DNA from 4 places in the Rhodococcus jostii RHA1 genome. Region 4 is predicted to be linked to each of the others. Evidence: riboswitches for the same ligand, from Rfam matches in the RefSeq annotation. Region 4 holds a riboswitch; each other region holds the start of a gene.
The links. Region 4 has a riboswitch for thiamine pyrophosphate ahead of RHA1_RS07770 (TenA family protein). Riboswitches for the same ligand answer to the same signal wherever they lie in the genome.

Region 1 (7,563 bases), 620 kb from region 4:
CATCGGCGGTGCGGCGTCGGTGTCGGGGAACGGGCGCAGGCTCGCGGTGGGATCGCCGCAGTCCTTCTCCGGGGTCGGTGGCGCAGCGCTCGTCTCGGGCGCCGGCGTCGCGGCCGCGGGTAGCGGGGGCTCGGTGTACGACACGCTCGGCGATCCGACGTGCGCCGGACTCGACTCGGCGCACCCGCCGATCAGCAACGTGGCCGCCACCAGCACCAGCGCGATCCGGCGCCCCCTCACTGGTATTCCCGCAACCGAGGCCACAACCCGATGATAATTCCGCCGAACGCGATGAGCGTCAGGACGAGGGCACCGGAACCGAGCGCGGTCAGCACGCGGGCCGCGGATTCGACATGCGACCGCAGACGGTCGCGGGCGGTGCCGATTCCGTCGGTGAGCGCGTCGTCGACGGCGGTGAACTGCGCCGCGGAATCCGACGGTCCCGGTCCGATGGCGACCGTTGCCGCCGAGGCGAAGTCGCCCTTGGCGAGGATCTCGTTCATGCGGTCGTGCGCCGAGGACCAGAGCGTCCACGCCTCCTGCGCCCGCGCCACCTCGTCGTGGCCGACCGCGCGGTCGCCGTCGTGGGGGTAGCTCGACAGCAGGGTGTCGAGCTGACCGGACTTGTCCTCGAAGACGGCGTCGTAGTCGCCGTTCGAGTCGCGGCGGACCAGTTTGAGGGTCTCCTCGGTGCGGGCCTGCTGGGCGAGGATGCGGGCGGCGGTCAACTCGTGCATCGGGCGGGCGCCCTCGGTCAGTGCCCGCTTGGTGTCGACGGAGGAGACCAGACCGGCGACCAGCATCCACACCAGGAGGATCGCCGTGCACGACGACGCCACGATCAGCCCGAGATTGAACGTGCGCCGACTGAGTCTCGCGATGACTATCTGGGCGACGAGCAGCGCGACGAGTGCGACGAGGATCAGGATCAGCGCCAGCCAGGGTGGGCGAGAGTAGTCCCGTTGCGTGTCCGCGACGGCGGCTTCCTGCTGGGCGTGCAACTGCTGCGCCATCGGCAGCATGCTCGTCTGCATCAGCGTGGACGCCTCGCTGAGGTAGGCCGCGCCGACGGGATGGCCGGTGCGATTGTTGGCCCGTGCGGTCTCGACGAGACCGGCGTAGACGCTGAGGTCGCTGGAGATGGAGGCGAGCAGTCGGCGGCTGTCCACGTCGCTCGCCGCGAGACCGCCCGACGCGTACACGAGGTCGGCGGAGGCGGTGCCGATCGCCTGCGCGTAGGTGTCGCGGAGTTCGGGAGGTTCGAGACCGCCGGAGATGAACGCCGTCGTGGCCGCGGCGTCCGCCACGGACAGGGCGCTGTAGAGGTTCTGCGCCGAGAACGACAGCGGTTCGGTCTCCGCGAGGACACTGTCGAGGGTGGCTTCCCTGCTGTTCGCCGTCGAGGCGGCCACCAACCCGGCTGTGAGTGTGAGCAGAATCAGGAGGGCGCCGAGGGCGGTGAGCTTGGCGGGAGTCGATGCGAGGAACGCGCGCAGTTCCTTGCGGCGCGCCACCGCGGGGTCGACGTCGTCGTCCGCGGCGGCAGACAATGCGCGGCTGCCGTGGGGTTCGATCGACGGTGCCTCACGCAGAACCACCTCGCACCCCTCCCGTGTCATGGCCGCACCTTGTGGGGAGCATATAAGCAGCGGTCGGTTCACGACTGCCGACGGGCAGTTCCGGAAGAAACCGTTAGTGTGAGGGAACTGCAGGGAGACCCATCAGGTCGGACAGGGGTAGTCGATGCGTGGTGACGGTGACGGCTGGGCAACCGGGCCGGACGGCAGTCGTCATTGGGGCAAGCACGGTGCGGCCGGGTTGTTGCTGCGTGCGCCGCTCCCGGACGAGACGCCGGCCGTGCTGCTACAGCACCGTGCGGCCTGGAGTCACCAGGGTGGCACGTGGGCGCTGCCCGGCGGTGCCCGGGACAGCCACGAGACCACCACCCACGCCGCGGTACGCGAAGCGCACGAGGAAGCCGGCATCGAGAGCGCGGCCATCCGCGTCCGCACCGAGGTCGTCACGATGAAGGCCGCGAGCGGCTGGAGTTACACCACGGTGATCGCCGACGCGGAGCGCCCGCTGCCCACCGTCGCGAACGGCGAGAGCACCGAACTGCGCTGGGTGCGGGAAACCGACGTGGCCGGGCTGCCGCTGCACCCGGGATTCGAAGCGGGGTGGCCGCAACTGCGCACCACGGAGGTGCGTTTGCTGCTCGACCGGCACGACGTGCTGGGCGAACGCGGCGCGCTGGCGCAGTTGTCGAAGGCCCTGCCCCGCACGGTGCACCTGCCCGACGGCACCTACGGGTGGTTGCCGCGCGTCGAGGTGCTCGAAGCCCTGGACGCGGTCGGCCGCAGCGCCGAACCGGCCGGCCACGGCACCACGCTGGGAACGGTGACGGCCGTCGTCACCACCGACCCCGACCTGATCGAACAGTTGCCGGCCACCGTCGTCGTCCTGCCGCCCGCCACGGTGCTGGACTGGCTGGACCAGCCGTAACTACGCGTTCTGCTGCAACAGGGCGGACAGCGAGCGCGCGGCGGCCTGCGGGTCGCGGGCCTCGGTGATGGCCCGCACGACGACGATGCGGGAGGCCCCCGCGGCGAGGATCTCCGGAACGCGGGACTCGTCGATGCCGCCGATCGCGAACCACGGGCGGTTCGGCTCCGAGTCGGCGGTCGATCGCACCAGATCGATGCCCGACGCGGTCCGCCCCGGCTTGGTGGGGGTGGCCCACACCGGTCCGGTGCAGAAGTAGTCGACGCCGTCCTCGATCGCCGCGAGACTGGCCTGCGCGCGACTGTGGGTGGAGCGGCCGATCAGGACATCGGAACCCACCACGGTCCGTGCGTACGGGACGGGCAGGTCGCCCTGGCCGAGGTGCAGCACGTCGGCCCCGGCCGCCAGCGCCATGTCGGCGCGGTCGTTGACCGCGAGCAGCGCTCCGTGCCGCCTGGCCGCGGCCGCGAGCACCGACAGTGCCGCCAGTTCGTCCCGGGCGTCCATCGTGCCGAACTTCTTCTCTCCGGCCGAGCCCTTGTCGCGGAGCTGGATGATGTCGACGCCGCCGGACAGCGCGGCCTCGGCGAACTGCGCCAGGTCGCCCTTCTCGCGCCGAGCATCGGTGCACAGGTACAAACGTGCTGTTCCGAGGCGGCGCCGACGGTCCGTGAGGTTGCTGTGATGCGAGGTGGTCACGGCATGACGGTAGCCTCTACGGTGAAAGTGCAACACGGGAGTCCCGGGGAACGTGGGGCTGAGAGGGGCTCACGCCGAGCCCGACCGTCATACCTGACCCGGATCATGCCGGCGCAGGAAGTGAGGTGGAGTTCAATGGCGAGATCGGTATCCGTCGTCGGAGGCGGAGTGATCGGCCTGTCCATTGCGTGGCGAGCAGCCCGCAACGGCTGGTCGGTTCGGCTGTACGACCCGTCGATCGGTTCGGGGGCGTCCTGGGTGGCGGGCGGCATGCTCGCCCCGTTGTCCGAGGGCTGGCCCGGCGAGGAGAGCGTCCTCGAACTGGGAAGCGCGTCGCTCGACCGGTGGCCCGAATTCGGGAAGGAACTCGAGGCCGGGGCCGGCGTCGAGCTGTTCACGTCGCAGAGTTCGCTCACCGTCGCGCTGGACGGCGCCGACGCGGAGGACCTGCGGACCATCGCCGAATGGGTGGGTGCCCAGGGGCGGGAACTGCAGATCCTGAGCCGTGTGGAAGTCCGCGCGCTCGAGCCGATGCTGGGGCGCGGAGTCAGGTTGGGACTCTTGGCCGTCGACGAACTGGCCGTGGACAACAGGCTGCTGTTGCAGGCGTTGCAACGGTGCGCGGTCGACGCCGGAGTGGAGCTGATCGGGGAGGCCGTGCACAGCCTCGACCGGCTGGGCACCGACCAGATCGTCGTCACCGCGGGCATCGCGTCGCCGGCCCTGTGGCCCGGGCTTCCGGTTCGCCCGGTGAAGGGCGAGATCCTGCGGTTGCGCTCGCGTCCCGGGGTGACCCCCGCGCCGGGCCGCACCATCCGCGGCAGTGTGCACGGCAGGCCCGCCTACCTGGTGCCGCGGGCCGACGGCATCGTCGTCGGTGCCACCCAGTACGAGTCGGGCAACGACACGCAGGTCACGGTGGCCGGCGTGCGCGACCTGATCGCCGATGCCGAAGCGCTGATGCCCGCCATCGGCGAGTACGAACTGCGCGAGACCTCGGCGGGTCTGCGTCCGATGACTCCGGACAACCTGCCGCTGATCGGTCGGGTGTCCGATCGGGTCGTGGTGGCGACGGGACACGGCCGTAACGGCATCCTGCTCACCCCGGTGACCGCCGACGCGACGGTGGCATTGTTGGAGGGCTCGGCACTGGTCGAGGCGAAAGCCGCCGACCCCGAACGTTTCGAGAAAGTAGCGAGGTAGAGATGAGTGAGCAGCAAGTAGTGGTGCCGATCGGCATCAGCGTCAACGGCGAGGACCACGAGTTCACGGAACCGTTGACCGTCACCGGGCTGCTGGAGGTGCTGAACCTGCCCACCAAGGGCATCGCGGTGGCAGTCAACGGCGCCGTGTTCCCGCGCGCCCGGTGGGACGAGCTCGTGGTCCGGGGCTGGGAGATCGAGATCCTCACGGCGGTGCAGGGTGGCTGACGCGACGCCCGGCGTGCAGAAGGGCCTCACGATCGCGGGCCGCACGTTCGGTTCACGGTTGATCATGGGCACCGGCGGCGCAGCCAACCTCACGGTGCTCGAAGAGGCGCTCGTCGCGTCCGGCACCGAGCTGACCACGGTCGCGATGCGCCGCGTCGACGCCGCAGGCGGCACCGGTGTGCTGGACCTGCTGCGCCGGCTCGACATCGCGCCGCTGCCCAACACCGCCGGGTGTCGCGGTGCGGCCGAGGCGGTGCTGACGGCGCAACTCGCCCGTGAGGCACTCGAGACCGACTGGGTGAAGCTCGAGGTCATCGCCGACGAACGCACCCTGATGCCCGACGCCATCGAGTTGGTCAGCGCTGCAGAGCAACTGGTCGACGACGGTTTCGTCGTCCTGCCGTACACCACCGACGACCCGGTGCTGGCCCGCAGGCTCGAGGACGCCGGCTGCGTGGCCGTGATGCCGCTGGGTTCGCCGATCGGCACCGGGCTCGGTATCGCGAACCCGCACAACATCGAGATGATCGTGGACGGTGCAGGGGTCCCCGTCATCCTCGACGCCGGCATCGGGACCGCCAGCGACGCGACCCTCGCGATGGAACTCGGCTGCGACGCCGTACTGCTGGCCACGGCTGTGACCAGGGCGAAGGACCCGGCACTCATGGCGTCGGCGATGCGCGGGGCCGTGGTGGCGGGTTACGAGGCACGTCACGCAGGCCGCATTCCCAAGCGGTTCTGGGCTCAGGCGTCGTCGTAGTTCTCGGGGTCGCGTCGGGGTCTCGCTCAGGGTCCGACCGGTACCAGGGGACGAGTCGGGTGTAGACCTGCGGCCGATGCGCGACGGCCGCAGGTTCGGGCATCCTTCTCACCATGATTGAAGTGAGGGGACTTTCGAAGACCTTCGGTGCGACGAAGGCGGTGGACAACCTGACGTTCAACGTGAAGCCGGGTATGGTCACCGGCTTCCTCGGCCCGAACGGTGCAGGCAAATCGACGACCATGCGCATGATCCTCGGGCTGGACCGCCCCACGGCGGGCAGCGCGTTGATCGACGGCAAGCCGTACAGCGACCTGGTGCAGCCGCTGCGGACGGTGGGGGCGCTGCTCGACGCGAAATGGGTGCACCCCAACCGCTCGGCCCGCGCCCACCTGCAGTGGATGGCGGCGTCCAACTCGTTGCCGAAGAGCCGGGTCGATGAGGTGCTGCACCTCGTCGGGCTCACCGAGGTGGCCGGGAAGAAGGCTGGCGGGTTCTCGCTGGGCATGTCCCAGCGTCTGGGCCTGGCCGCCACGCTCCTCGGCGACCCGAAGGTGCTGCTGTTCGACGAGCCGGTGAACGGGCTCGACCCGGAGGGCATCGTCTGGATCCGGAAGTTCATGCAGCGCCTCGCGGCGGAGGGACGCACCGTGCTGGTGTCGAGTCACCTGCTGTCCGAGATGGCGCTCACCGCCGAACATCTGGTGGTCATCGGCCGGGGGCGGCTGATTGCCGACACCACCGTGTCCGAGTTCGTCAGCAAGTCGTCGGAATCGACGGTGCGCGTGCGGAGCCCACAGCTGGACGCGCTGCGTAGCGCGCTCACGTCCAACGGGCTCACCGTGCGTGAGGACGGATCGGACGGGCAGCAGGCGCTCGTCGTGGTGGATTCGTCGACGGACGTCGTCGGCGGGATCGCCGGTTCGCAGGGCATCGTCCTGCACGAGTTGGCATCTCAGCGCGGATCGCTGGAGGACGCCTTCATGAAGTTGACCGGAGACGACGTGCAGTACCACGCAGAGGGCGTCGAAGATGTGATGAGGGGTGCACTGTAATGGCTGTTCTCAATGCCGAACGGATCAAGATCACGTCGACGAGGTCGCCGTGGTGGTGCACGGTCGTCATCATCGTGCTGGGCCTCGGCCTCGCCGCGGTCATCGGGCTGAGCGCGAAGGCGAGCATCAACTCCTTCAACAACCAGATCGCCGACGGTAAGCAACCGGATTTCGATCCGTTCCTGCCGCAGATGTCGGACGCGGTCGGCGGGGTCTCCGGATTCGGCGTGCTGGTCCTGATGATCCTCGCGGCGCTCGCCGTGACCAGCGAATACCGGTTCGGCGTCATCCGCACCACGTTCCAGGCCATCCCGAACCGGGCGTCCGTCCTCATTGCGAAGGCAGGTCTGATCGGCGCGTTCGGCGCCGTGCTGACGTTCGTGCTCACGTTCGGCGCGTATGCCATCGCGAAGGCGACCGCGGGTGACGAGGCCGGAGCGGCGCTCACCTTGTCGGGTGACGACGCGTGGCGGTCGATCTACGGCGTCCCGATCTACGCGTTCCTGTGTGTGGTTCTCGCCGTCGGTGTCGGCACGCTGCTGCGTCAGTCGGCCGGTGCGATCGCCCTGCTCCTGCTGTGGCCGCTGCTGATCGAGAGCCTGTTCAACCTGTTCGGCTCGTTCGGCGAGAAGATCATGCCCTTCCTGCCGTTCCTCAACGCCAACAACTTTCTGGGGGCGCCGCAGGGGGTCGAATTCCACTGGGGCCCGTGGGGCAGCCTGGTGTACTTCGCGGTGTTCGTCTTCGTGATCTTCGGGGCCGGCCTGGTGGTCGTCAACAAGCGCGACGCCTGACACCCGATACAGTACTTTCGCCCCGCTCCTCCGCCAGGTGATCGTCGGGAGACCTGGCTGAGGGTGACGGTGGGGCGGGAGCCTGTGGGCCGGTGCGAAATCCATTCGCGCCGGCCCACCGGTGCTTCTGCGTTAGGCTCCCGACATGCGACTACGGGGAGCCTTCACAGTCGGAGTGGCCGGTGCGATGATCGTGGCCGGATGCTCGTCGACGAGCGAACCCGATTCGCCGCCGGTCGACGCGAGCGCTCTCGCGGCCTCGGTCACCGAGGGCGGTGTGGTGGGGCACCTGGAGCAACTGCAGACGATCGCCGAGAACAACA
Region 2 (7,563 bases), 3.5 Mb from region 4:
CGCGCGGCTGACCGGACTCGGTGTGGCGACCCGTCAGAACGGCACGTCCGTCAGTGCCGTGGAACCGGCCACCGGCACCCGGGTGCGGGTGCAGGTCCGGTCCCGGATCGTCATCGAACCCGCGGTGTCGCCGACGCCGTACAACGGTCCGGGCCGGATCGACCGCTGGGGGCGGGCCCCGTTCCTCACCCGCACCGAGCCGGTGCGCCCCCGCAAACTCGGACACGCAGTGATCGGGTCCACCGACCTCGAAACCACAAAGAAATTCTTCACCGACGGTCTCGGCTTCAAGGTCAGCGACTACATGGGCGACAAGGCGGCATTCCTGCGCTGCTCCGTCGAGCACCACAACGTGCTCGTCATGGCCGCACCGGTGAACTTCATGCACCACACCAGCTGGCAGGTCGACGACATCGACGAGGTCGGCCGCGGCGCCCACGCGATGCTCGAGAACAACCCCGAACGCCACATCTGGGGTCTCGGCCGGCACCACGCCGGCGCGAACTTCTTCTGGTACCTCAAGGACCCGGCGGGGAACTTCTCCGAGTACTACTCCGACATGGACACCGTCCCCGAGGACGAACTCTGGAGCCCGGAAGTGCTGCACGGCCTGCAAGGTCTGTACGCCTGGGGACCACCCCCGCCGTCGTCGTTCCTCGAGCCGGACGATCTCGCCGCCCTGATGACCGGAGCTCACTCCGCCACCGGGTGACGAGCCGGTCGAGGACTTCGTGCCGGCTAGATCAGTTCGACGACGGTTCCCAGGTCGTGCACGTGCTCGCTGTCCGACGGTTCGGTGGCCGGCGTGATGTCGCCACGTGCCGCGTGTGCCATCGATCGCGCCTCGCCCGCAGCGAAGGCGACCGGTACCGCCACGGCGACGGACAGGAGGGCAGCTCCTGCGTCGAACGCCAAGCGTGCGACACCGAAAGCACAGTTCGCCGATTCTCTGACCGTCATCGCCCGCTCCTTCATCCCAGTCCACGGGACGTAGCGGACCACTCCCTTTGACCTGACAATTACCCGTCCGACGTTACGAGGGGCCTGCACTACTCGCGAGTACCAAACCGACCAGATCGAATGATTTACCCGGAGGCCGTCGAGTCCGGGCGACGGAGGCAGAGAAGACAGGCACGTACCCGGGTAGTTCAGCCGATGCGCCCGGACCGCAACGGGACCACTCTGTAAACAGGCGTCCTCCGCGACGCGACACCACAGCGAGTGCACTGGAGCAACGACGGCATGAGCCCACACACCGGGAACCACGGATATCACCTGGTTCACACGTTCCGCCCGCCCAGGGTTCGGCCGGGACACCAGGCCCTCCACGCCGCCGCGTCCAGGATCGGAATCCCGTGCACCCTCGGGGCCGGCGACCACCGCGCCTTCGACAGCTCCGGCCTCGTTCAGTGGGCCTTCAAGCAGGCCGGCATGTCGGTTCCGCGCACTACCTACGAGCAACTCCGACACGGGACCGCCGTGGACGCGAGAAACCTGCAGCCCGGTGACGTCGTTCTCTTCTACGGGGGCGGCCACGCGGGGATCTACGCGGGAAACGACACGGTCGTCCACGCACCCGCTCCGGGACGCCCGGTCACGCGAGTAGCCATGAGCTCCATGTCATTTCACGCAGCACGCCGATACTGACAACCGACCACGGCCCCCGGCCGACCTGAACAGCGGCCAGAGGCGTGACCACCCGCGACGCCATGGGCTCAGTGAGCGGCGTTGTACGCTTCCTCGATCTCGGCAGGAATACGTCCACGCGTGGACAACTCATACCCCTGCGACGTCGCCCATTCTCGAATTTCCTTCGCCTGGCTACGCCCCTGCGACGGTGATGCCACTGCAGGAGTCGACCGACGCTTCCTTCCACCGACCCGAGTTGCATGTTCGATGTAGTAGTCGAGAGTCTTGTGGAATTCCCTGGCGTTCTTGACCTTCAGATCGATCTCGTAGTCGACGCCGTCGACAGAGAACGGAATGGTCTCCCCCTTACCGTTCTTGATCGGAGTTCCGTCGATGTCGTCGATGCGTTCGACAACAACTTTCCGCGCCACAGTTCCACTCCTTCATCGTCGATAACCCGGGGAACACTACGTCGAAGTATTGTTCACCTGCCAATCCCCGACGGAGTTTTCGAACTACAGAACGGGGTCCGCCTGATTGGAGCACCCCGTTGTCGGGGTATTCGTCGGACATGACACCGAAGGATTCATCCGGACCGAAGACGACGACCACCCGACAGCGGCGCCCCCGGGCGCGGACAAGGACGTGATGTCCGATCCGGCCGAGGATGACAAGAGTTCGGGCGCCGACTGGAGCGGCGAAGGTGGCGCGACCCCCGAGGGGCCCGCCACCGACACCGACACAGAGGACTAGGTCACCAGGGAATCTGTCCGAGGACCACACCGATCACCAGCATCGACAGCGACACCAGCGCTGCGCGCCACAGCACCTTCTTGTGATGGTCCGCCAGCGGGACACCCGCCAGGGTCACGAGTAGGAGGATGGCCGGGACGAGGGGGCTCTGCATGTGGAACGTCTGGCCGGTGATGGATGCGCGGGCCATCTCGACCGGCTCGATGCCGTACGTGGCCGCCGTCTCGGCGAGCACGGGCATGATGCCGAAGTAGAAGGCGTCGTTGCTCATGAAGAACGTGAACGGCAGGCTCAGGATGCCCGTGATGACGGCCAGGTGCGGTCCGAGCGAGGCCGGGATGATCTCGAGCAGCCACTGCGCCATGGCCTCGACCATTCCGGTGCCCTGGAACACGCCGGTGAGGACAGCGGCGGCGAACACCATCGCGACCACGGAGACGATGCTCGACGAGTGGCGGGTGATCGCTTCCTGCTGTTCCTTGACCCGCGGGAAGTTCACCGTCAGCGCGATCGATGCGGCCACCATGAACAGGACCGGAATCGGCAGCACGTCCATCACGAGCACGACGAGGAGCGCCACGGTCACGAGCGCGTTGAACCACAGCAGCTTCGGGCGCAGCGTGGGCCGCTGGGGGTCGAGACCGTCGACGAAGCCCTGGCCGTTGTCCGATCCGGCATCGCCGGAGCCGCCACCGGTTCGGGGCGCGTCGCCGTTACCCCCGGAGCCGGTCGCGGACCGCCGGAGGCCGGAGCCCGCGGAGACGAGGAGGCGCTCGTCGGTGAGTTCGAGCGTGCCGATGCGGCGGCGTTCGCTGTAGCCCAACTGCACGGCGAACAGCAGCACGACGAGCAGTCCGACCACCAGCGACGGGATCATCGGGACGAACACGTCCGACGGCGAGATACCCAGTGCGGCGGCGGCCCGGACCGTCGGTCCGCCCCAGGGGACGATGTTCATCGCGCCGTTCGCCAGGCCGGCGACCACCGTGAGGACCACGGGGCTGACCTTCAGCTTCATGTACAGCGGCAACAGCGCGGACGTCACGATGATGAACGTCGTGGATCCGTCACCGTCCAGCGACACCACCATCGCGAGCACCGCGGTGCCGACGACGAGCCGCATGGGGTCGTTGCGGACGAGCCGGAGGATGAGTTTCACCAGCGGGTCGAACAGGCCGACGTCGATCATGATTCCGAAGAAGATGATCGCGAAGAACAGCAACGCGGCCGTCGGTGCCAGCGCCTTGATCCCGTCGGTGATCATGTCGCCGATTCCGAGGCCCGCCCCGGCCGCGATGCCGAATGCGACCGGGACGGCGATCAACCCGACCACGGGAGTGGCCCGTTTGGACATGATCAGGAACATGAACACGGCCACCATCAGAAAGCCGAGTGCTACCAGCATTGCCACTCCTCGTCCGAACTCGCGTCGTGGTGTGATCGCGATAACAGCCAGTGTCGGGGGGAGGGACGCTCACAGTCACTGTTGCGTACTTAGAGAAGGTTGTGTTCTTTGTGGTGGCAACTACGGGCGCCCCCGGAGATGGTCGCGCAGAGTCTCTGTCTCATACTCCGCGCGGAACAGCCCCCGCTTCTGCAGGACGGGGATCACCTCGTCGACGAAGTCGGCGAGGCCGTTCGGGTAGAGCGGCGGCATCAGGTTGAAGCCGTCGGCCCCGCCGTCGCGGAACCACGTTTCGATCTCGTCGGCGATCGATTCCGGGGTTCCGATCATGGTGCAGTGCCCGCCGCCGGCCGCCAACGTGCCCAGCAGCGACCGCACGGTGGGACGGTCCTTCTCGATGATCCGCAGGATCGTGTCGTACCGGCCCTGCGGCCCGGTGAACTCCGACAGCTGCGGCAGCGCGGGAACGGGTGCATCCAATTCCCAGGCACTGCAGTCCTGCTGGACGAACATCGACAACTGCGCCAGCGACTGTTCGACGGGCAGGAGCGCGTCGAGTTCCGCCTTCTTCCGTCGGGCCTCCTCGGTGGTGGAGCCGACGTAGGTCACGAGACCGGGCATCACGGTCACCGCGTCGGCGTCGCGGCCTGCCGCGCGGATGCGCCGCTTCACGTCGTCGTAGTAGCTCTGCGCGGCCGTGAGGTCGTAGGCGACGGCGTAGATTCCCTCGGCGCACCGGGCGGCCAGGTCGCGGCCCTGATCGGACGCGCCCGCCTGGAACAGCACGGGACGACCCTGCGGCGAGCGCGGCACGTTCAGCGGACCGTCCACGAGAAAGTGCTTGCCCCGATGCTCGACCGCCTTCACCTCGGCCGGGTCCGCGAAGATGCCGTCCCGGTCGAGTACGAGCGCGTCGGGCCCCCACGAATCCCACAGAGCGAGTGCCACGTCGACGAATTCCGCGGCACGCGAATAGCGTTCGTCGTGCGGCGGCATCTCGTCGAGCCCGTGGTTGCGCGCTTCGGCGTCGAACATCGACGTCACCACGTTCCAGCCGACGCGGCCGCCGCTGATGTGGTCGAGCGACGCCAGCATCCGGGCGGCGTGGAACGGTGTGTAGAACGTAGTGGACACCGTCGTCACCAGTCCGACCCGCTCCGTCGCCCGCGCCATCGCGGACAGCGCGGTGAGCGGTTCGAGGAACCACATGCCTCCGGATGCGGGGTCGCGCACCGAATGCCCGTCCGCGAAGAACACCGCGTCGAGGCAGCCCCGCTCCGCGATCTGCGCCAACTCCTCGTAGTAGGCGATGTCGCAGAGTCGCTCCACCGGGGACGAGGGGTGCCGCCACGCGGCACCGTGGTGCCCGCAGCTGTAGAGGAATGCGTTGAAGTGCAGTTGCCGGGCGTCGGTCATGTCAGTCCTTGACCAGTCCGCCGTCGACGACGAGGTTCTGGCCGGTCACCGACCGCGACCACGGGGACGCGAAGAACAGCACCGCGTCGGCGAATTCGTCCGGGGTGGTGACGCGCTGCAGCGGGGTGCTCGCCGCGATGAGGTCGAACACCTCGTCGGGAGTGGCGGCGCTCGCGTCGGTGGTGCGGAGCAGCCCGCCCGAGACCATGTTGACGGTGATGCCGTCGGGACCGAGGTCGGCGGCGAGGGTGCGGGTCAGCGACAGCGCCGCGGCCTTGGCGGCCGTGTAGTCGTGGTACGGGACGACAGGGTTCTGGAACAGGTTGGTGCCGATGTTCACGATCCGGCCGAACCCGAGCGAACGCATTCCCGGCAGCGCGGCCTGCGTCGTGTGCAATGTCGCCTTCACGCTGCCACGCAGCTGCGAGTCGAAGGACTCCCATGTGATGACGTCCGCCTTGTCGCGTGCGTCGCCGTTGAAGGAGAAGTCGGCGAGCGCGTTGTTGATCACCGTGGTCACCGGGGAACCGAAGTGCTCCTCCGCCGCGGAGAACAGCGCCGCCACCTGTTCGGCGTCGGTGACATCGGCCCGGAGCGCGACCGCACGGTCCGCGCCCAGGGACGCCGCGAGTTCCTCGGCCGCATCCCGGCTGTTCCGGTAGTTCACGATCACCCGCGCGTTCTGCGCCGCGAACGACCGCACGATGGCGGCGCCGAGGCCCCGCCCACCGCCGGTCACCAGGACGATCTGCTTGTCGAGCTGCATGCTGTCACCTTCCGTTCGGTCGGCGACGAGACATCGGATGAGCGCATACGGCCGTCTCCGCGACATCCCTTCGCCGGCATTACCCAGTTCAGGTTCGACGGGTGTGGTCTCAGCCGCCCGGCTCGTCGCCGGGCAGCACCCCGTGTCACTGGCCAACAGTGTAAGCCCCCTCACCGGTTGACCTTTTTCTATTGTGCACAACCTAGTTGTGTGCAACTATTCAGTGGTGACCGACAACCTCGCCCTCGACCGCCAGGTGTGCTTCGCGCTGTACTCGGCTTCCCGCGCCATGACGGCGAGATACCGGTCGATGCTCGACTCGCTGGGAGTGACCTACCCGCAGTACCTCGTGCTGCTGGTGCTCTGGGAACAGGACGGCCGCGGAGTACGTGAGATCTGCGACGCCCTCGAACTCGACACCGGCACGCTGTCGCCACTGCTCAAGCGGCTCGACACCCTGGGCCTGGTCGAACGCCGGCGCTCCTCGGCCGACGAGCGCCGGGTCGGGATCCACCTCACCGAAAAGGGCGCGGCCCTCCGCGCCGCCGCGGAGGGCATCCCCGCGGAACTCGCTCAGTCGACAGGAATGGAGGTCGACGAACTCGTCGCCCTGCGGGACACCCTGTCGCAGCTCACCGAATCGCTCCACCGCTTCAACACCCCTACAGGAGAGAAGAAACCATGAAGATCGTCTACACCGCCGAGGCTCTCGCCACCGGAGAAGGCCGCAACGGCCACGCCCGCACGTCCGACGGCCGGCTCGACCTGAATCTCGCGATCCCCACCGAGATGGGCGGGTCCGGCGACGGCACCAACCCTGAGCAGTTGTTCGCCGCCGGATACGCGGCCTGCTTCCACTCCGCACTCCAGCTGGTCGCCCGTCAGGCGAAGGCGAACGTCGCCGACTCCGCCGTCGGCGCCCGCGTCGGCATCGGCGCCACGGACGGCGGCGGCTTCGGTCTCGCCGTCACCCTCGAGGTCTCCCTCCCCCACCTGCCCCGCGCCGAGGCGCTCGAACTGACCGAGAAGGCACACCAGGTGTGCCCCTACTCCAACGCCACCCGCGGCAACATCGACGTCACCCTCGAGGTCACCGAAGACTGAGAGACCCTCACGGGCGTCGGGTCACCGGAACGTGAACTCGACGCCCGTCAGGTCCTCCGACAGAGACCACAACGCCCCCGCGGTGTGCTCGTCCCGCGACTTCTTGTTGGAGCCCACCACCTTCGGGTGGCCACGCTGCTCGAACAGGCCGTCCGGCCCGATGTAGCTGCCGCCGATCACGTCGGGTGCGGTGGCCGCGTACAGCATCGGCAGCGCCCCCATCTCCGCCGACTGCGCGAAGATCCGGTTGCCGACGGCCATCAGCTTGTCCTGCACCGACTCGGTGTGGGCCTGCAGATTGGTCGACGCGTAACCGGGGTGCGCGGCCACCGCTTTGACGGGTGACCCCGCCGCGGACAGCCTGCGCTGCAACTCGTACGTGAACAGCAGATTCGCGAGCTTCGACTGTCCGTACGCGCTCCAGCGGTTGTACTTGCGGCGTTCCCAGTTGAGGTCGTCGAGGTGAATTGTTCCCGCCTGATGTGCGGCA
Region 3 (7,563 bases), 610 kb from region 4:
GGTCGCTGCCCGCCGGTGACAGCGCCACCCTCGCCTTGCTGCGCGACGTCGCCCGAGCCGTGGAGACCCCCATCGTCGACCGCGGAGGACACGTGGTGAAACGCCTGGGGGACGGCGTGATGGCCGTCTTCCCCAGCCCGGACCGCGCGATCGACGCCGTCTTCGCCGCACAGGAAGCGCTCGCGGAGGTGGAGGTGGACGGCTACCGCCCCCGCATGCGCGTCGGAATCCACACCGGTGTGCCTCGGCAGATCGGCAGCGACTGGCTCGGCGTGGACGTGACGATCGCGGCACGCATGATGGGACTGGGCGGCGACGGCAACGTGATGGCGTCGTCCGCCACGCTGTCGAGTCTGCAGCCGGGCACCCTCGACGAACTGGGTGTCGGCGTCAAGCCGTGGCGACGCGCCTTCTTCGCCCCCGCGCCCAGCGGGGTGCCCTCCGACCTCGGTATCTGGCGGTTGCGGCTCCGCCGCCCGTGAGTACTTCTCAACCACCCCGGACGTCAAGAAGTACTCACGAGTGACGAAGTCGCCACAGGGGAGAGACGGGGCCGTGACCGGCGCCCAGGTCGTACGACGCCTCCAGGCACTTGGTGACCCATTCCTTACCGAACGCCACCGCGTCGGGCACGGACCACCCGTGGGCGAGAGCGCTCGCGATGGCGGCAGCGAGGGTGTCGCCGCCGCCGTGGTCGTTGCCGGTGTCGATGCGGGGACTGCTGAACTCGAGGAACCTGTCACCGTCGAACAGCAGATCGGTGCTCGACGCCGATGTCCGGAGATGCCCGCCCTTCACGATCGACCACTGCGCCCCGAGCGCGTGCAACGCTTCGGCTGCCCGGCGCGCGGTCACGTCTTCCACCACCTCGATGCCGGTGATCAACCGGATCTCGTCGAGGTTCGGGGTGACCACTGTGGCGATCGGGATCAGCGTGTTCCGCACGGCGTCCAGTGCCTCGGCATGCAGGAGTGGATCTCCGTGCATCGACGCGCACACCGGGTCCACGACCAGCGGGACCGGTTGGTCGCGGCCGATCCCGACCTCCGTGCACACGGCGGCGACGGCCTCGATGATGGCCGTCGATGCCAGCATGCCCGTCTTCGCTGCCCCGACCCCGATGTCGTCGACGACGCACCGCACCTGCGCGGCCACCGTCTCCGGCGGAATCTCGTGGAAACCACTGACGCCCACCGAGTTCTGCACCGTCACCGCGGCGACCGCGACACATGCGTGGACGCCGCACAGGGCCATCGTCCGCGAGTCGGCCTGGATCCCGGCGCCACCGCCGGAATCGGTGCCGGCGATGGTGAGGACTCGGACGGGGGTCTGGCCGTCGGGGGTCAGGGGCAGCAGCTTCACGAAGGGGACCTTACCGATTCTCTGAGGTGACGGATTCGACGGGCAGATACACGCGACCACCTGCGTCGACGAACTCGCTCGACTTCTCGGCCATGCCCGCCTCGATGGCTTCTACCGAATCGAGTCCATGTTGCTGTGCGTACTCGCGCACGTCGGCGGAGATCCGCATCGAACAGAACTTCGGGCCGCACATCGAGCAGAAGTGGGCCGTCTTCGCCGGCTCGGCGGGCAGCGTCTCGTCGTGGAACTCCCGCGCGGTATCCGGGTCGAGGGACAGCGCGAACTGGTCGTGCCAGCGGAATTCGAACCGCGCCTTCGACAGCGCGTCGTCCCGCTCCTGCGCCCGCGGATGCTGCTTCGCGAGGTCCGCGGCGTGCGCCGCGATCTTGTACGTGATGACCCCGGTCTTGACGTCGTCCCGATTCGGCAGTCCCAGGTGTTCCTTGGGGGTCACGTAGCAGAGCATCGCGGTGCCGGCCTGCGCGATCATCGCCGCGCCGATCGCGGACGTGATGTGGTCGTACGCCGGCGCGATGTCGGTGGCGAGCGGCCCGAGCGTGTAGAACGGCGCCTCCTCGCACAACTCCTCCTCGAGGCGCACGTTCTCCACGATCTTGTGCATCGGGACGTGCCCGGGACCTTCGATCATCACCTGCACCCCATGGGATTTCGCGATCCGCGTGAGCTCGCCGAGGGTGCGCAGTTCCGCGAACTGGGCTTCGTCGTTGGCGTCCGCGATGGAGCCGGGGCGCAGGCCGTCACCGAGCGAGAACGTGACGTCGTAGCGGTGGAGGATCTCACACAGTTCGTCGAAGTGGTTGTACAGGAACGATTCCCGGTGATGGGCCAGACACCAGGCGGCCATGATCGACCCACCGCGGGAGACGATGCCGGTGACCCGGCGTGCGGTCAGCGGGATGTAACGAAGCAGTACACCGGCGTGGACCGTCATGTAGTCGACGCCCTGCTCGCACTGTTCGATCACGGTGTCGCGGTAGATCTCCCAGGTGAGCGCGGTCGGGTCGCCGCCGACCTTTTCGAGCGCCTGGTAGATCGGCACGGTTCCCACGGGCACGGGCGAATTGCGCAGGATCCATTCCCGGGTCTCGTGGATGTTCTTTCCGGTGGACAGGTCCATGATGGTGTCTGCGCCCCACCGCGTCGCCCACACCATCTTCTCGACCTCTTCCGCGATCGACGACGTGACCGCGCTGTTGCCGATGTTCGCGTTGATCTTCACCGCGAACGCCTTGCCGATGATCATCGGCTCGAGTTCGGGATGGCAGCGGTTGGCAGGGATCACGGCGCGCCCCGCCGCGACCTCGGTGCGCACCGTCTCGGGTGAAACACCCTCGCGTGCAGCGCAATACTGCATCTCGGGGGTGACGACGCCGGCGCGGGCGGCGTCGAGCTGGGTGCCCTCCCGGTCGGCGATCCACGGTGCGCGCAGATGCGGCAGTCCCGCTTCCAGGTCGATCGTGGCGTCCGCGTCGGTGTACGGACCCGACGTGTCGTACACGTCGAGGTGCTCACCGTTGGTGAGGTGGACGCGCCGGACCGGCACCCGGACGTCGTCGGCCGACAGCAGGTACTGCTTGGTGCTGCCCTCGATCGGTCCCGTGGTGACGGACGTGGCTGTAGATACGTTTGTGCTCATCGATGATGCTCCCTACGCCGGCATTACCCGGACAGGTTCGACGGTCGACGGCCCTAGCCGTCCTCTCAGCCCGCTGGTGCGAGCCCCCGTGGATGTGTAGTTGTCACACAAACTGTAACCGAGATCTCTGTGAGCAATCATTCGGGTGAAACTTGGACAGCGGTTCCCGGCATCGGTATAAAGGGTGATGAACATCACATTTCGATTACGACACACCCCCAGGAGATAGCCATGCTGACGGACGCGCAGGTTGTGGACGTGATCGACAACGCCGATCAGAACCGATTCGAGCTACGCCTGAGTGGTGACCTGGTCGGCATCCTCGGGTATTTCGACCTCGCGGACACCCCGCCCGGCGCCGGTGCCGGCGTGGGCGTGGTGGCCGCCCGACCGCCGGGCCCGAAGAGTCGGGGGCGGCAGGTGCCGGTGGTCTCGTTCATGCACACCGTGATCGTGGAGGACTTCGGCCACCGCGGACTCGCCGCCCTCATGGTGGGTCGCTCCCTCGACCTCGCCCGCGGGTACGGCTGGAAGGTCCGGCCCGTGTGCACGTACGTGCAGCGCTTCGTTTCGGCGCACCCCGAGTACCGCGACCTCGTCGTCCCGGTGGAGGGCTGACGACGGGCGGGGCACGAATCGAGCACCCGTCGGCAACGAAACGGTTCCGGGAGCGGCGATTCCGCTCGCGAGGATGCCGCCTTACTGATTCGATGAGTGGCATGAATCACATTTCGAACAGTTCCGAGTCGTCGGGGAACATCACGGCCGCTGATGCTCGCGTGCTCGACAACCCTGCCCATGAACGATTCGATCTGTGGCTGGGGGACGAGTTGATCGGCATCCTCGGCTACCGGGACGAGGACGACATTCCCGGATTCACCGCGAAGCCGGGCGAGGTGGTCGCGTTCATGCACACGGTCGTCAAGGAAGAGTTCGGTGGACGCGGGCTGGCTGCGGTCCTCGTGGGCGAGGCGCTCGGCTCGGCGCGTCGGCGTGGCTGGAAAGTGCGTCCCATCTGCACGTATGTCCAGCGCTACCTGGCGCTGAATCCAGAGCATCTCGACGTTCTGGTGGCCGAGTAGCCCTACTTGCGAGAGCACTGCTCTTGCCATCTGCGACTCTGCTGTGAATACTGCTCTGTATAGAGAGCGGTGCTCACAGTGAAGGAGTCGTCATGACCGTGTCGGATCGGATCGAGAGTCGTACCGGGATCGCACGGATCTGCGCCGCGGCGCTGTTCACCCTCGCCGGTGGCCTGTTCGTCGTCTACCCCGTGGTGCGTCCCTACGCGGCGGGCGGGTCGCCGGACGGACGGGCCGAGTTCGCCTCACCGTGGTGGCTCGTCGCACACCTCGCCGCCGTCGGCGGGTTCATCGCGTTCGGGCTTGCGCTCGTCGCGCTCAGCGGCGTGCTGAAACGGACGGGTGGCGAACGGGCGGCGGTGGTCGCAGTGGCGGCGTCGTGGATCGGGACAGGGCTGACGCTGCCGTACTACGGGGCCGAAACATTCGCGCTGCACGCCCTGGGCGGCAGCGGCCTGGACGAGGGGACCGTCACGACCCTCGCCGAGAGCGTGCGGATGGGCGCGGCGCAGGCGACGCTGTTCGCCGCAGGACTGCTACTCATCGCAGTCGGCGCAGCCGCGGCCGCCGTCGCAATCGCCCGATCCCGGCTGATCGCCGGCTGGGCGGGGAGCCCGATGGCAGTGGGATTCGCTCTGTTCATCCCGCAGTTCTACGTCGACGCCCCACTGCGCATCGGGCACGGAGTGCTGATCGGGTTCGGGTGCGCGGTCGTAGCGCTCGGTGTGCTGCGTTCTCAGTCGCCGAGGTCGACGATGACCGGCGCATGATCGCTGGCGCCCTTGCCCTTGCGTTCGTTGCGGTCGATCTCGGCCTTGTCGACGCGGCCGGCGAGGGCAGGCGATCCCAGCACGAAGTCGATGCGCATTCCCTGCTTCTTCGGGAACCGCAACTGGGTGTAATCCCAGTAGGTGTAGACACCGGGACCCGGGGTGTGCGGCCGGACGACGTCGGCGAATCCGGATTCGACGAACGCCTGGAACGCCTCACGCTCGGGGGCGGACGTGTGCGTCTTGCCCTCGAACAGCGCCGGATCCCAGACGTCCTCGTCGGTGGGGGCCACGTTCCAGTCGCCGACCAGCGCGATCTGCGCGTCCGGGTTCTGCCCCAGCCACCCGACCGCGTCGGTGTGCAACTTCGCCAGCCAGTCGAGCTTGTACGTGTAGTGCGGATCGGCCAGCTCACGGCCGTTGGGGACGTACAGGCTCCAGATGCGGACGCCGTTGCACGTGGCGCCGATGGCGCGGGCTTCCTGTGCGGGCGCGACCTCCGGGTCCTTGTGGAAACCGGGCTGATCCTCGAACCCGATCTGCACGTCCTCGAGACCGACGCGGGACGCGATCGCGACGCCGTTCCACTGGCTGAGGCCCACGTGTGCGACCTCGTAGCCCAGTTCACGGAAACGCTCGTACGGGAACTGCTCGTCCTTGCACTTGGTTTCCTGCATCGCGAGCACGTCGACGTCGGACCGCTGGAGCCAGTCCAGGATCCGGTCGGTACGGGCACGAACAGAGTTCACGTTCCAGGTTGCGATGCGCACGGCAGCCACCCTAGCGGCACTCTCCGACAGGTCGTCAGCCGACAGGTTCGGTGGCGTAGCGGTACCGGTGGTGCGCCACGAAGCCGAGGTTGCGGTACATCGCCTGCGCGCCTTCGTTCTCGACGGCGACCTGCAGACACGCGTGGGTCGCGCCGTGTTCGCGTCCCCAGTTGACCATGTCGCCGCAGATGAGGCTGCCGATTCCGTGGCGGCGGTGAGCCTCCGCGACCTCGACCGCGGTGAGCCCGACCCACCGGCGGTCGTCGGGCGCGGACGTGACGGATCCGCGGGCGACGGCGAGGAGCGTCGAGTCGGCGGCGCCGATCCGGCCGAACCCGAGGGTGCCGCCGCGGACCGAATCCAGCACGTCGACCGCGAAGTCGGGGAGCGCGGACCCGCGGTAGCGATAGAGGGCGAGCCAGTCCGGATCGGGGTGATCGGTGACGGTGGTGGTTCGGGGGCCCTCGGGCAGAGCCAGGTTGTCGATGTCGGCTGCCATCACGACCACTTCGTCGCTGACGTTCCAGCCGAGCGGTACCTCGCCCAGACGGTCGGGGATCAGCAACCGCAGCGGGCGGTCGCGCTCGGCGTACCACTCGCGCAGACGGTCGAGCGTGCCACCGGGGGAGTCGTCGTCCAGGCTGCCGACCGACCCGCGGTCGCCGAGCGGGGCCGCCGAGTTGGCGCGTCCGGTGAAGCCGTGACCGTAGCGGGCGAGCCACCCGTCGATCCACGCGTGCTCGACACCCGGCCAGCCGTCGGCGGAGGCCAGTTCGAGGGACCGGATCTCGCTCGCGCGCACCGGTCGTGCGGGGACGGCCTTCAGCGCGACCACCCGCTCCGGATCCACCTCGACGACCGAGCCGTCCGCGGCGCGGACGACCACCACCGGTTCGACGCTCTCCAGCACCCCGATGACGTCGGTCATCGGATGGCTGTGGCCGGGTGGCAGCTGATATCGCAGCACCACCCGGCTTCCGAGCGGAATGTCAGTCGTCATGCCCGAACGGGTCTTCGACCGTTCCCGGCACCCAGCTGAGGCCGGGAACGCCCCAGCCTGCGCGCTTGATGGTTTTCTTGGCGGCGCGCGCGTTGCGGCCGACCAGCATGTCGACGTAGAGGAAGCCGTCGAGGTGACCGACCTCGTGCTGCAGCATGCGTGCGAAGAAGCCGTGGCCCTCGATCTCGACGGCGTTGCCGTCGGCGTCGGTGCCGGTGACCTTCGCCCACTCGGCCCGCCCGGTGGGGAACTGCTCGCCCGGCACCGACAGGCAGCCCTCGACGTCGTCGTCCGGATCCGGCATGGTCTCGGGTCGTTCCGACGTTTCGAGGACCGGGTTGACGACGCAACCCCGGCGACGCAGCGCCTTGCCGTCTCCGTCGACGTCCGGGCAGTCGTAGACGAACAACCGTAGCGGCAGGCCGACCTGGTTGGCGGCGAGCCCGACGCCGTTGGCGGCGTCCATCGTGTCGTACATGTCGGCGATGATCTCAGCGAGTTCCGCAGGTGACTGGGACACTGCCTCGGTCGGTTCGTGCAGTACCGGGTCGCCCACGATCCGGATGGGGAGGATGGCCATGGTCGTCAAGGATAGTGCGGCGCGCCCGAGCCGTTCGCACTGCCCGCGGCGTTCGTCATGGTTGAATAGTCGCTGAAGAACAGCGGTGTAATTCGTTGCTCGGTCGGCCACGCGATCGAGGAGCCGGGGGAACGTGGTTTCGCTGAGGTCGAGCGAGAGCTAGTAGTCGAGGAGTGAGATGGACGGCGCAACAGCGCGTAGTCGGAACCAGTCCGAGCGCATCGACGGCGACAACTCGGCGGGGGTCAAGGACGTCGGCGACGACGGCCTCTCGCGTCGCGAGCACGACATCCTGTCCTTCGAGCGCCAATGGTGGAAGTACGCCGGTGCGAAGGAAGAAGC
Region 4 (7,563 bases):
CCAAGGGCATCGGTCACGAGGTCCACGACCTCGAGATCGCCGGGCACCGCGGGTTCTCCTCGCAGAACGTCGGATTCTGCGAGGTCGCGCTCGGCACGGGTTCCGACTTCGTGCACTGGCTGGTCCGCTACGGCACGGCCACCGCACCCTCCGATCCGTGCGCGGCCCCCACCGCGCTCGGCCGGCTGACGTTGGAGAAGGTCAAGTGAGCGCCGGCCGCCGGGTCGCCGCGGCGCTGGCGTCGGCGTCGGCGATGATCCTGGCCGGCTGCGGCACCTCCGTCACCGGTAGTCCCCTGCCCGAGGGCGCCGCAACCACCGACGACGGCGGCTCGCCGCAGTTCGACAAACTCCTCCGCGAGTGCGACGCCGTCCCCAACGACAAGATCGCGGAGACCCTCCACGGCGCCGGCATCGACCAGTACTTCTTCGGCGCGGTGTGCATGTGGACGGTGTCGTCCGCCGCCGGTTCGATCGACGTCACGTTCGGCTGGTTCGAGAACAACTCGCTGCAACGCGAGCGGAGTGTGGCGGATGGGCTGGGCTACCAGGTGGAAACAACGTCGATCGCGGGCACGTCGGCGTTCAGCGCCCGGCGTCCGGGTGATTCGGCGACGTGCGGGATCACCGCCGCCTACTCGGGCGTCATCACCTGGTGGGTGCAGCAGCGGTCGGGCACCGGCGACCCGTGCGACGGAGCGCGTACCCTCGCCGAACTGACCCTGCAACGCAACCAGTAGCGGCCGAAATTCGCTCGCGGTGGCCCCGACCTCGCTGTTAGCGTCGAAGGACTACCGATCGAGCCGACCAGAGGACCCTTGCCGTGACCGCCACCGAGACGGCTGTGACTCGCCGGTTCGGGCCCCTGATCCTCCTGAACCTCGCGACGCTGTTCTCGTCCACCGGCAACGGCATCGCGATCGTCGTGCTGCCCTGGCTCGTGCTCGAGAGGACAGGTCGCGCGTCCGACGCCGCGATCGTCGCGGGCGCGGCCACCCTTCCGCTGCTGGTGTCGAGCCTGTTCGCGGGCACGTTCGTCGACCTGTTCGGACGTCGTCGCACGTCGATGATCTCCGACTGCCTGTCCGCCCTGTCCGTGGCGGCCATCCCGGTGATCGCGAACACGACGGGCCTCACCGTCACGGTGATCGCCGTCCTCGCCGCGATCGGCGCCGCGTTCGATCCGGCCGGAATTGCGGCGCGGGAGTCGATGCTGCCGGCCGCCACGAAGTCCGCGGGCTGGTCACTCGACCGGATGAACAGCCTCTACGAGGCCAACTACAACGTGGCGTATCTCGTCGGACCGGGCATCGGCGGTGTCCTCATCGCGACGGTGGGTGCGGTGAACACGTTGTGGGTCACCGCCGTCGGCTTCGTGCTGTCCGTGGTGACCATCGCGTTCCTGCGACTGGAGAACGCCGGCAGACCCGACACCTCCACGCGCCCGACGTCCATCTGGCACGGCACGCTCGAGGGCCTGAAGTTCGTGTGGCACAACCGGCTCCTGCGCACGATCGCTCTCGTCGACATGGCGGTGGTCGCGCTGTACATGCCCGTCGAGTCGGTGGTGTTCCCGGTGTACTTCACCGAACTCGACAAGCCCGCGCAACTGGGTTCGGTGCTGATGGCACTCAGTATCGGCGGTGTGGTGGGTGCCCTCGCGTACGGACCGCTCGCGCCGTACGTGTCGCGCAGGATGCTGATGGTGGTGGCGGTGACGGTGCTGGGCGCGGCCATGGTCGCGATGGCGTTCCTGCCGCCGCTGTGGGCGATTCTGGCGCTGGCCCTCCTCCAGGGTCTCGTGTTCGGTCCGGTCGGCCCGATCGCCAACTACGCCATGCAAACTCGCAGTCCGGAGCACATGCGGGGGCGCGTCACCGGGGTCATGACGTCCACCGCGTACGCCGCGGGTCCGCTGGGTTACCTGCTGGCCGGTCCGCTCCTCGACAAGTGGGGAATTCAGCCGACGTTCTTCGTGCTCGCGATCCCGGTCCTGATCATCGGGCTGGCCTGCTTCGCGCTGCCCGTTCTGAAGGAACTGGACGACAAGGTGCCCGTCAGTTGAAGCCCATGACGTCGTTGCCCCAGGCGATCCGCATCTCGTGGTCGGGGTCCTTCACGAGGGTGTCCGCGCCGTCGATCAGCAACGTCGAGCGGTTCTCCTCGTCGTAGGGGGCCCAGTGTTTGGACCCGTCCAGCGCGGCGGGGACACCGTGTCGCGCGAACGCGAGCCACCGGCGCTGGATCCGGCCCGACACCTCGAGCGCCGTCTTCCGGCCGCCGAGCCAGAACGTCGGGTCGATGTTGAGGGTGTCGAAATTGCCGAAGACGTACGGGAGTTCGGTGGCGTGGCCGGCTCCGATGCGCGCGGCCTTGAGCATCGGCGTGGCCTGATCGAACCGGTACATCCAGGTCGGCGAGTGCCTGCTGTGGGCGTCGGCCACCCACAGGGCGGGCATCCGGAACGCGGCGTCCCGCGACATCGCGAGCGCGCCCTTCGGCTTTCCGCGGTCCGGGTACGCCGACAGGATGTCGGCGAGGCGGGCGGCGGGCAGTTCGGGGTGATCGGCCGCGATCGCCCTCAGCATCTCCTGCACCGAATCCGACGTGACCGGCAGCAGAGGCGATTTCATGAACTTGAAGATCGACGACTCGTCCTTGTTGGAACCGATGATGAGAGGGATGCGGTGGGAGTGGCCCTTCTGGAACGCGGCCACCGGATAGCGGGGCAGGAAGTCGCGGTCCACCACGGGCGCCATGGCGAGCGTGCCCGGAATCCTCGTCGGCACCTCGTTGACGAGTGTGTCGCTGGCCTCTATCACCGTGCGGTACGGAAGGTGCAGCAGTGTGTCGATCTGCGCGGGTTCCACCTCGAGGATGTCGAGGAACTGTTTCGCGACGGTGGCCGCCCGCTCGCTCCCGTAGACCGACGTGGCGGGCGGGCTCTGGGCGATCGCGCGGTGGAAGAGCCCCTCCGCGCTCGGACACGTCATCAGCGTGGTGATCGATCCAGCCCCGGACGACTCCCCGAACACCGTCACCTCGTCCGGGTCACCGCCGAACGACGCGATGTTGTCGCGCACCCATTCGAGGGCCGCGACCTGGTCACGCAGCCCGCAGTTGGTCTCGAACACCCGCTCGGCCGTCGAGAACGACGACAGGTCGAGGAAGCCGAGCGCTCCCACCCGGTAGTTGAACGAGACCAGCACGACGTCGCCGAGAGTAGACAGGATGCGCCCGTTGTAGATGCCCTGAGCTGCTGTTCCCAGGCAGTAGGCACCGCCGTGGATCCACACCATCACCGGCCGCGGGGTGCCGTCGGGTTTCGGGGCCCAGACGTTGACGGACAGGCAGTCCTCGTCCATCTCGAGTCCGGCATCGATGGGGACGGCGGTGCCGTGCCCCTGCGGCGCCATCGGGCCGAAGTCGACGCAGTCGCGCACACCGTCCCACGGTGTGGGCGGGGCCGGGGCGCGGAACCGCAGATCGCCGACGGGGGCCGCGGCGAACGGAATGCCCTTCCACGCGTAGACGTCGCCCTCGGGGTAGCCACGCACCTCACCGTCCCGGGCGCGGACGACGAGCGTGTCGCCGGACTTGTCGACCTCCACGGACGAATCTCCTCACGCAGCACGTTCCGGGAATCTCTCGCCAAACTACCAACGATGAGTAGGCAGTACCGATCGAACGCGACATAGATCAACAGTGCGCTAACATTCCCGCGTGGCCGCATGGACCGATTCCGGGGGCAAGAGCCTCCTCGACTACCCGCGCCCGTCCGTGGCGGTCGACGTCGCCGTCCTCACCGTCGACGGCCCGGAACTGAAAGTTCTTGTGGTTCCGGATCGTTCGGGCCGGCTCGCCCTCCCCGGCACGTTTCTCCACGAGGGTGAGCGACTGCGGGACGCCGCCGAGCGGTGCCTGCGGATCAAGGCCGGCCTGACGGGCACCGAATTCCATCAGCTGGCGATGCTGGACGATCCCGGCCGCGACGATCGCGGGTGGGTGCTGTCGATGACGCACGGCGCCGCGCTGCCCCGCACGGCGCTCCCCCGCGACACGATGTTGATCACCGTCGACGACGACCGGGTGACGCAGGACCTGGCGTTCGACCACGCGGACGGCGTCACCCTCGCCGTCGCCGACCTGAGAGAGCGATACGCGCGGGCCGTCGACCCGTCCGGCCTGGCCGGCGACACGTTCACGGTGCTCGAACTCCGCCGGGTGTACGAGGTGGTGTTCGGGCGTCCCCTGCCGAAGGACTCGTTCCGCCGGCACCTGATGCCGGCCCTCGAGAACACCGGTGACATGGCCGTCGTCGGGACCGGCCGGCCCGCGGAGATCTACCGGCGCGGACCCGCACCCCTTCCGCCGAGCGCGGCCGCGTTCCTCGCCGGCTGAGCCCCTCCACCGACCCGGGCCTTTCCGCCCGCGGCAGGGCCGGTGCTAGGGTCGGCTTGTTCTGACACGGGGTGCTCCGCACGGGCGGGGCTGAGAACACACCCGGGAACCTGCTCAGGTAATGCTGACGAAGGGATGTCAACGTTGTGAATAGCTCTGTCCAAGATGCTGCCGGCGCCGGCCAGCACGCCCGATTCACGGACCACTTGTGGGACCGGACCAAGGTGCTGCGCGAGGCGATCGACGAACTCGAGTTCCTGCGCCGCCTCGGCGACGGAACGCTGCCGCTGGACGTGTTCCGCACGTACATCGAGCAGGATTTCCTGTACCTGACCGGGTACGCGAAGGCCCTCTCACTGGTGGCCGCGCACGCGCCGGGCCCGGTCGAGGCCGGCTTCTGGGCGGGTTCGGCCGCCGAGGCCGCCACGGTCGAGGCCACGCTGCACCAGAATCTGCTGACCAGCGGACAACTCCCCGAGTCGGACGTGGAGCCGCTGCATTCGCCGGCCTGCCTCGGGTACATCTCCTACCTGACGGCCGTCGCCGCCACCGAGCCGTACGCGGTGGCCGCCGCGGCGGTGCTGCCCTGCTTCTGGATCTACGCCGACGTCGGGCACCGGCTCGCGGCGAGCGCCCGCGAGGTGCTTTCCGCCGACCCGTCGCACCCGTACGCACAGTGGGTGACCACCTACGACGCGGAGGAGTTCCACGCCGCCGTCGCGAGGGCCCGCGAACTCGTGGATGCCGCGGCCGAGGCCGCGACCGACGCCCAGCGCGAGGCGATGACGGAGGCGTTCGTGATCGCCAGCCGCTACGAACTCATGTTCTGGGACACCGCTCTCAACAAGCAGGAATGGCCGGCGTCGTGACACTCTTCTCTCGTACCAAGCGCGCTGCCACCGCAGCCATCGTCCTGGTCTCCGCCCTGTCGCTGCTCACCGGTTGCGCCGGTGACTCGCAGTCCGGCGACACCATCCGGTTCGCACTCGACTGGACACCGAACACCAACCACACCGGCCTGTTCGTCGCCCAGCAGGAAGGCTGGTTCGCGGACGCCGGCCTCGATGTGCAGGTGCTGCCCTACAACGACACCTCGCCCGACACCCTGGTCGACGCCGGTAACGCGGAGTTCGGGGTGAGCTTCCAGAGTTCCGCGACGTTCTCGAAGGCCGCGGGCGCACAGACCACGTCGGTGATGGCTCCGCTGCAGCACTGGGCGACGGGCATCGCGGTGAAGGCGGATCGCGCCGACATCACCCGCCCCCGGGATCTGGACGGCAAGATCTACGCCGGGTTCGCGGATCCGGACGGCGAGGAGACGCTGAAGCAGATCATCCGGAACGACGGCGGCAAGGGCGAATTCACCACCGTCACGCTCGGCACCTCGGCGTACGAGGCCGTGTACTCCGGCACCGCCGACTTCACCGTCTCGTTCTTCGGCTGGGAGGGCATCGAGGCCGAGCACCAGGGCACCCCGATGCGCTACTTCCACTACACCGACTACGGCTTCCCGGATGCGTACGCGCTCGTCATCGAGGGCAACGAGCAATGGATGGCCGACCATCCCGAGCAGGCCCGCAAGTTCGTCCAGGCCCTGCAGCGCGGATACCAGTTCGCCGCCGACCGGCCGGACGAGGCCGCGCAGATCCTGATCGACGCCAACCCCGGCGCCTTCACCGACGAGTCCCTCGTGCGGGAGAGCCAGCAGATGCTGTCCTCCGAGTACATGAAGGACAGTTCCGGCAAGGTCGGGACCCAGACGGCCGAGCAGTGGGCGGGGTACTCCGGTTTCCTGTTCAAGCACGGCCTGCTCACCGGCCCCGACGGGGCACCGCTGACCACGGAACCCGACTGGTCGACGTATTTCACCAATGAGTACCTCACTCAGCCCTGACCCGAGTCTGCGCACTACGGCCCCGGGCACCTCCCCGCTGCTGCGGCGGGTGCTGCCCGCGGTCGTGGTCGTGGCACTGCTGGTCGTCGCGTGGCAGGTGTACGTGACGGTCAGCGATATCCGGCCGCAGGTGCTGCCGTCGCCGCTGCGGGTGGTCCAGCAGGGTTGGCGGGCGCGGGACGCCATCTCCGGTCACGCCTCCGCGACACTGCAGGTGACGCTGATCGGGTTCGCCGTCTCCCTGCTCTTCGCGTGGGCCCTCGCGGTGCTCGTGGACTTCTCCCCGTGGCTGCGACGCGCGTTCGTTCCACTGTTCGTCGTGTCGCAGACGCTGCCGATCATCGCGATCGCGCCGCTGATGATCATCTGGTTCGGATTCGGTCTGCTGCCGAAGATTCTCGTGATCGCCCTCGCCACGTTCTTCCCGATGACGATCGGACTGATCGAGGGTTTCGCCGCGGCCGACCGGGAGGCGGGCGCGTTGTTGCGCAGCATGGGCGCCTCACGGTGGCAGGAATTCCGCTACGTGCGGCTTCCGTCGGCGATCCCCCGGTTCTTCACGGCCCTGCGCATCGGCATCACGTACGCCGTGGTGGGTGCCGTGTTCGCCGAATACGTCGGGGCCACGTCCGGTCTCGGCATCTACATGGCGACGCAGAAGAACTCCTTCCGCACCGACCTCGTGCTGGCGGCGGTGCTCGTGACCGCCGTGATCAGCGTCAGCCTCTACCTGCTCACCTTCGCGGTCGAGCGTGTCGTCGCCCCGTGGATCAAGAACGAGAGGGCCCGGCATGAGTGAGACCGCGCGCGTCGCACTGTCCGGCCTGAGCAAGGGATTCCCGGTCCGCGGCGGCATCCGGCCCGTCCTCGACGACGTCTCGTTCACCGTCGAACCGGGTGAGTTCGTGTCGGTGATCGGCCCCAGCGGGTGCGGGAAGAGCACCGCGTTCTCCATGCTCGCCGGTCTCGACCAACCCGACTCCGGCACCGTCACGATCGGCGGCGAACCGGTGCGTCCCGCGGGGAGAGGCCCCGCGAAATGCGCGTACATGCCGCAGAAGGACCTGCTGTTCCCGTGGCGCACCGTCCTCGACAACACCACCCTCGGACTCGAGGTGCAGGGCGTGCCCCGGAAACAGGCGCGGGACAAGGCCCGGGAATTATTCTCCGTGTTCGGTCTCGGCGGGTTCGAGGACGCCCGTCCCAGCCAGCTGTCCGGCGGGATGCGGCAACGGGCCGCGATGCTGCGGACCGTCGTCCAGGACCGTC

Region 1: linked by a shared signal. The riboswitch ahead of thiO (glycine oxidase ThiO) and the one ahead of RHA1_RS07770 (TenA family protein) in region 4 are both predicted to bind thiamine pyrophosphate.
Region 2: linked by a shared signal. The riboswitch ahead of RHA1_RS23940 (3-oxoacyl-ACP reductase) and the one ahead of RHA1_RS07770 (TenA family protein) in region 4 are both predicted to bind thiamine pyrophosphate.
Region 3: linked by a shared signal. The riboswitch ahead of thiC (phosphomethylpyrimidine synthase ThiC) and the one ahead of RHA1_RS07770 (TenA family protein) in region 4 are both predicted to bind thiamine pyrophosphate.

What each region holds. Positions count from the first base shown of each region.
Region 1 is NC_008268.1:2,297,098-2,304,660, reverse strand. Features, by position in the region: gene RHA1_RS10710 (glutamate ABC transporter substrate-binding protein) at 1-240, opposite strand, end outside; gene RHA1_RS10705 (GlnX family signal transduction membrane protein) at 237-1,598, opposite strand; gene RHA1_RS10700 (NUDIX hydrolase) at 1,744-2,502, shown strand; gene thiE (thiamine phosphate synthase) at 2,503-3,201, opposite strand; TPP riboswitch at 3,226-3,338, shown strand; gene thiO (glycine oxidase ThiO) at 3,337-4,404, shown strand; gene thiS (sulfur carrier protein ThiS) at 4,407-4,631, shown strand; gene RHA1_RS10680 (thiazole synthase) at 4,624-5,391, shown strand; gene RHA1_RS10675 (ABC transporter ATP-binding protein) at 5,505-6,446, shown strand; gene RHA1_RS10670 (ABC transporter permease) at 6,446-7,240, shown strand; gene RHA1_RS10665 (M20/M25/M40 family metallo-hydrolase) at 7,386-7,563, shown strand, end outside.
Region 2 is NC_008268.1:5,164,720-5,172,282, reverse strand. Features, by position in the region: gene RHA1_RS23975 (VOC family protein) at 1-712, shown strand, start outside; gene RHA1_RS23970 (hypothetical protein) at 739-960, opposite strand; gene RHA1_RS23965 (C40 family peptidase) at 1,243-1,647, shown strand; gene RHA1_RS23960 (histone-like nucleoid-structuring protein Lsr2) at 1,716-2,060, opposite strand; partial or broken gene RHA1_RS23955 (hypothetical protein) at 2,201-2,382, shown strand; gene RHA1_RS23950 (CitMHS family transporter) at 2,384-3,787, opposite strand; gene RHA1_RS23945 (LLM class flavin-dependent oxidoreductase) at 3,908-5,203, opposite strand; gene RHA1_RS23940 (3-oxoacyl-ACP reductase) at 5,205-5,969, opposite strand; TPP riboswitch at 6,018-6,122, opposite strand; gene RHA1_RS23935 (MarR family winged helix-turn-helix transcriptional regulator) at 6,196-6,654, shown strand; gene RHA1_RS23930 (organic hydroperoxide resistance protein) at 6,651-7,073, shown strand; gene RHA1_RS23925 (oxidoreductase) at 7,095-7,563, opposite strand, start outside.
Region 3 is NC_008268.1:2,287,833-2,295,395, reverse strand. Features, by position in the region: gene RHA1_RS10660 (adenylate/guanylate cyclase domain-containing protein) at 1-482, shown strand, start outside; gene thiD (bifunctional hydroxymethylpyrimidine kinase/phosphomethylpyrimidine kinase) at 517-1,362, opposite strand; gene thiC (phosphomethylpyrimidine synthase ThiC) at 1,373-3,019, opposite strand; TPP riboswitch at 3,012-3,119, opposite strand; gene RHA1_RS10645 (GNAT family N-acetyltransferase) at 3,251-3,637, shown strand; gene RHA1_RS10640 (GNAT family N-acetyltransferase) at 3,739-4,101, shown strand; gene RHA1_RS10635 (hypothetical protein) at 4,194-4,871, shown strand; gene RHA1_RS10630 (exodeoxyribonuclease III) at 4,838-5,641, opposite strand; gene RHA1_RS10625 (N-acetylglutamate synthase, CG3035 family) at 5,676-6,641, opposite strand; gene RHA1_RS10620 (peptide deformylase) at 6,631-7,221, opposite strand; gene napA (nucleoid-associated protein NapA) at 7,400-7,563, shown strand, end outside.
Region 4 is NC_008268.1:1,678,525-1,686,087, forward strand. Features, by position in the region: gene RHA1_RS07745 (DUF3558 domain-containing protein) at 1-209, shown strand, start outside; gene RHA1_RS07750 (DUF3558 domain-containing protein) at 206-739, shown strand; gene RHA1_RS07755 (MFS transporter) at 823-2,064, shown strand; gene RHA1_RS07760 (carboxylesterase/lipase family protein) at 2,057-3,610, opposite strand; gene RHA1_RS07765 (NUDIX hydrolase) at 3,723-4,400, shown strand; TPP riboswitch at 4,458-4,553, shown strand; gene RHA1_RS07770 (TenA family protein) at 4,547-5,269, shown strand; gene RHA1_RS07775 (ABC transporter substrate-binding protein) at 5,254-6,294, shown strand; gene RHA1_RS07780 (ABC transporter permease) at 6,272-7,093, shown strand; gene RHA1_RS07785 (ABC transporter ATP-binding protein) at 7,086-7,563, shown strand, end outside.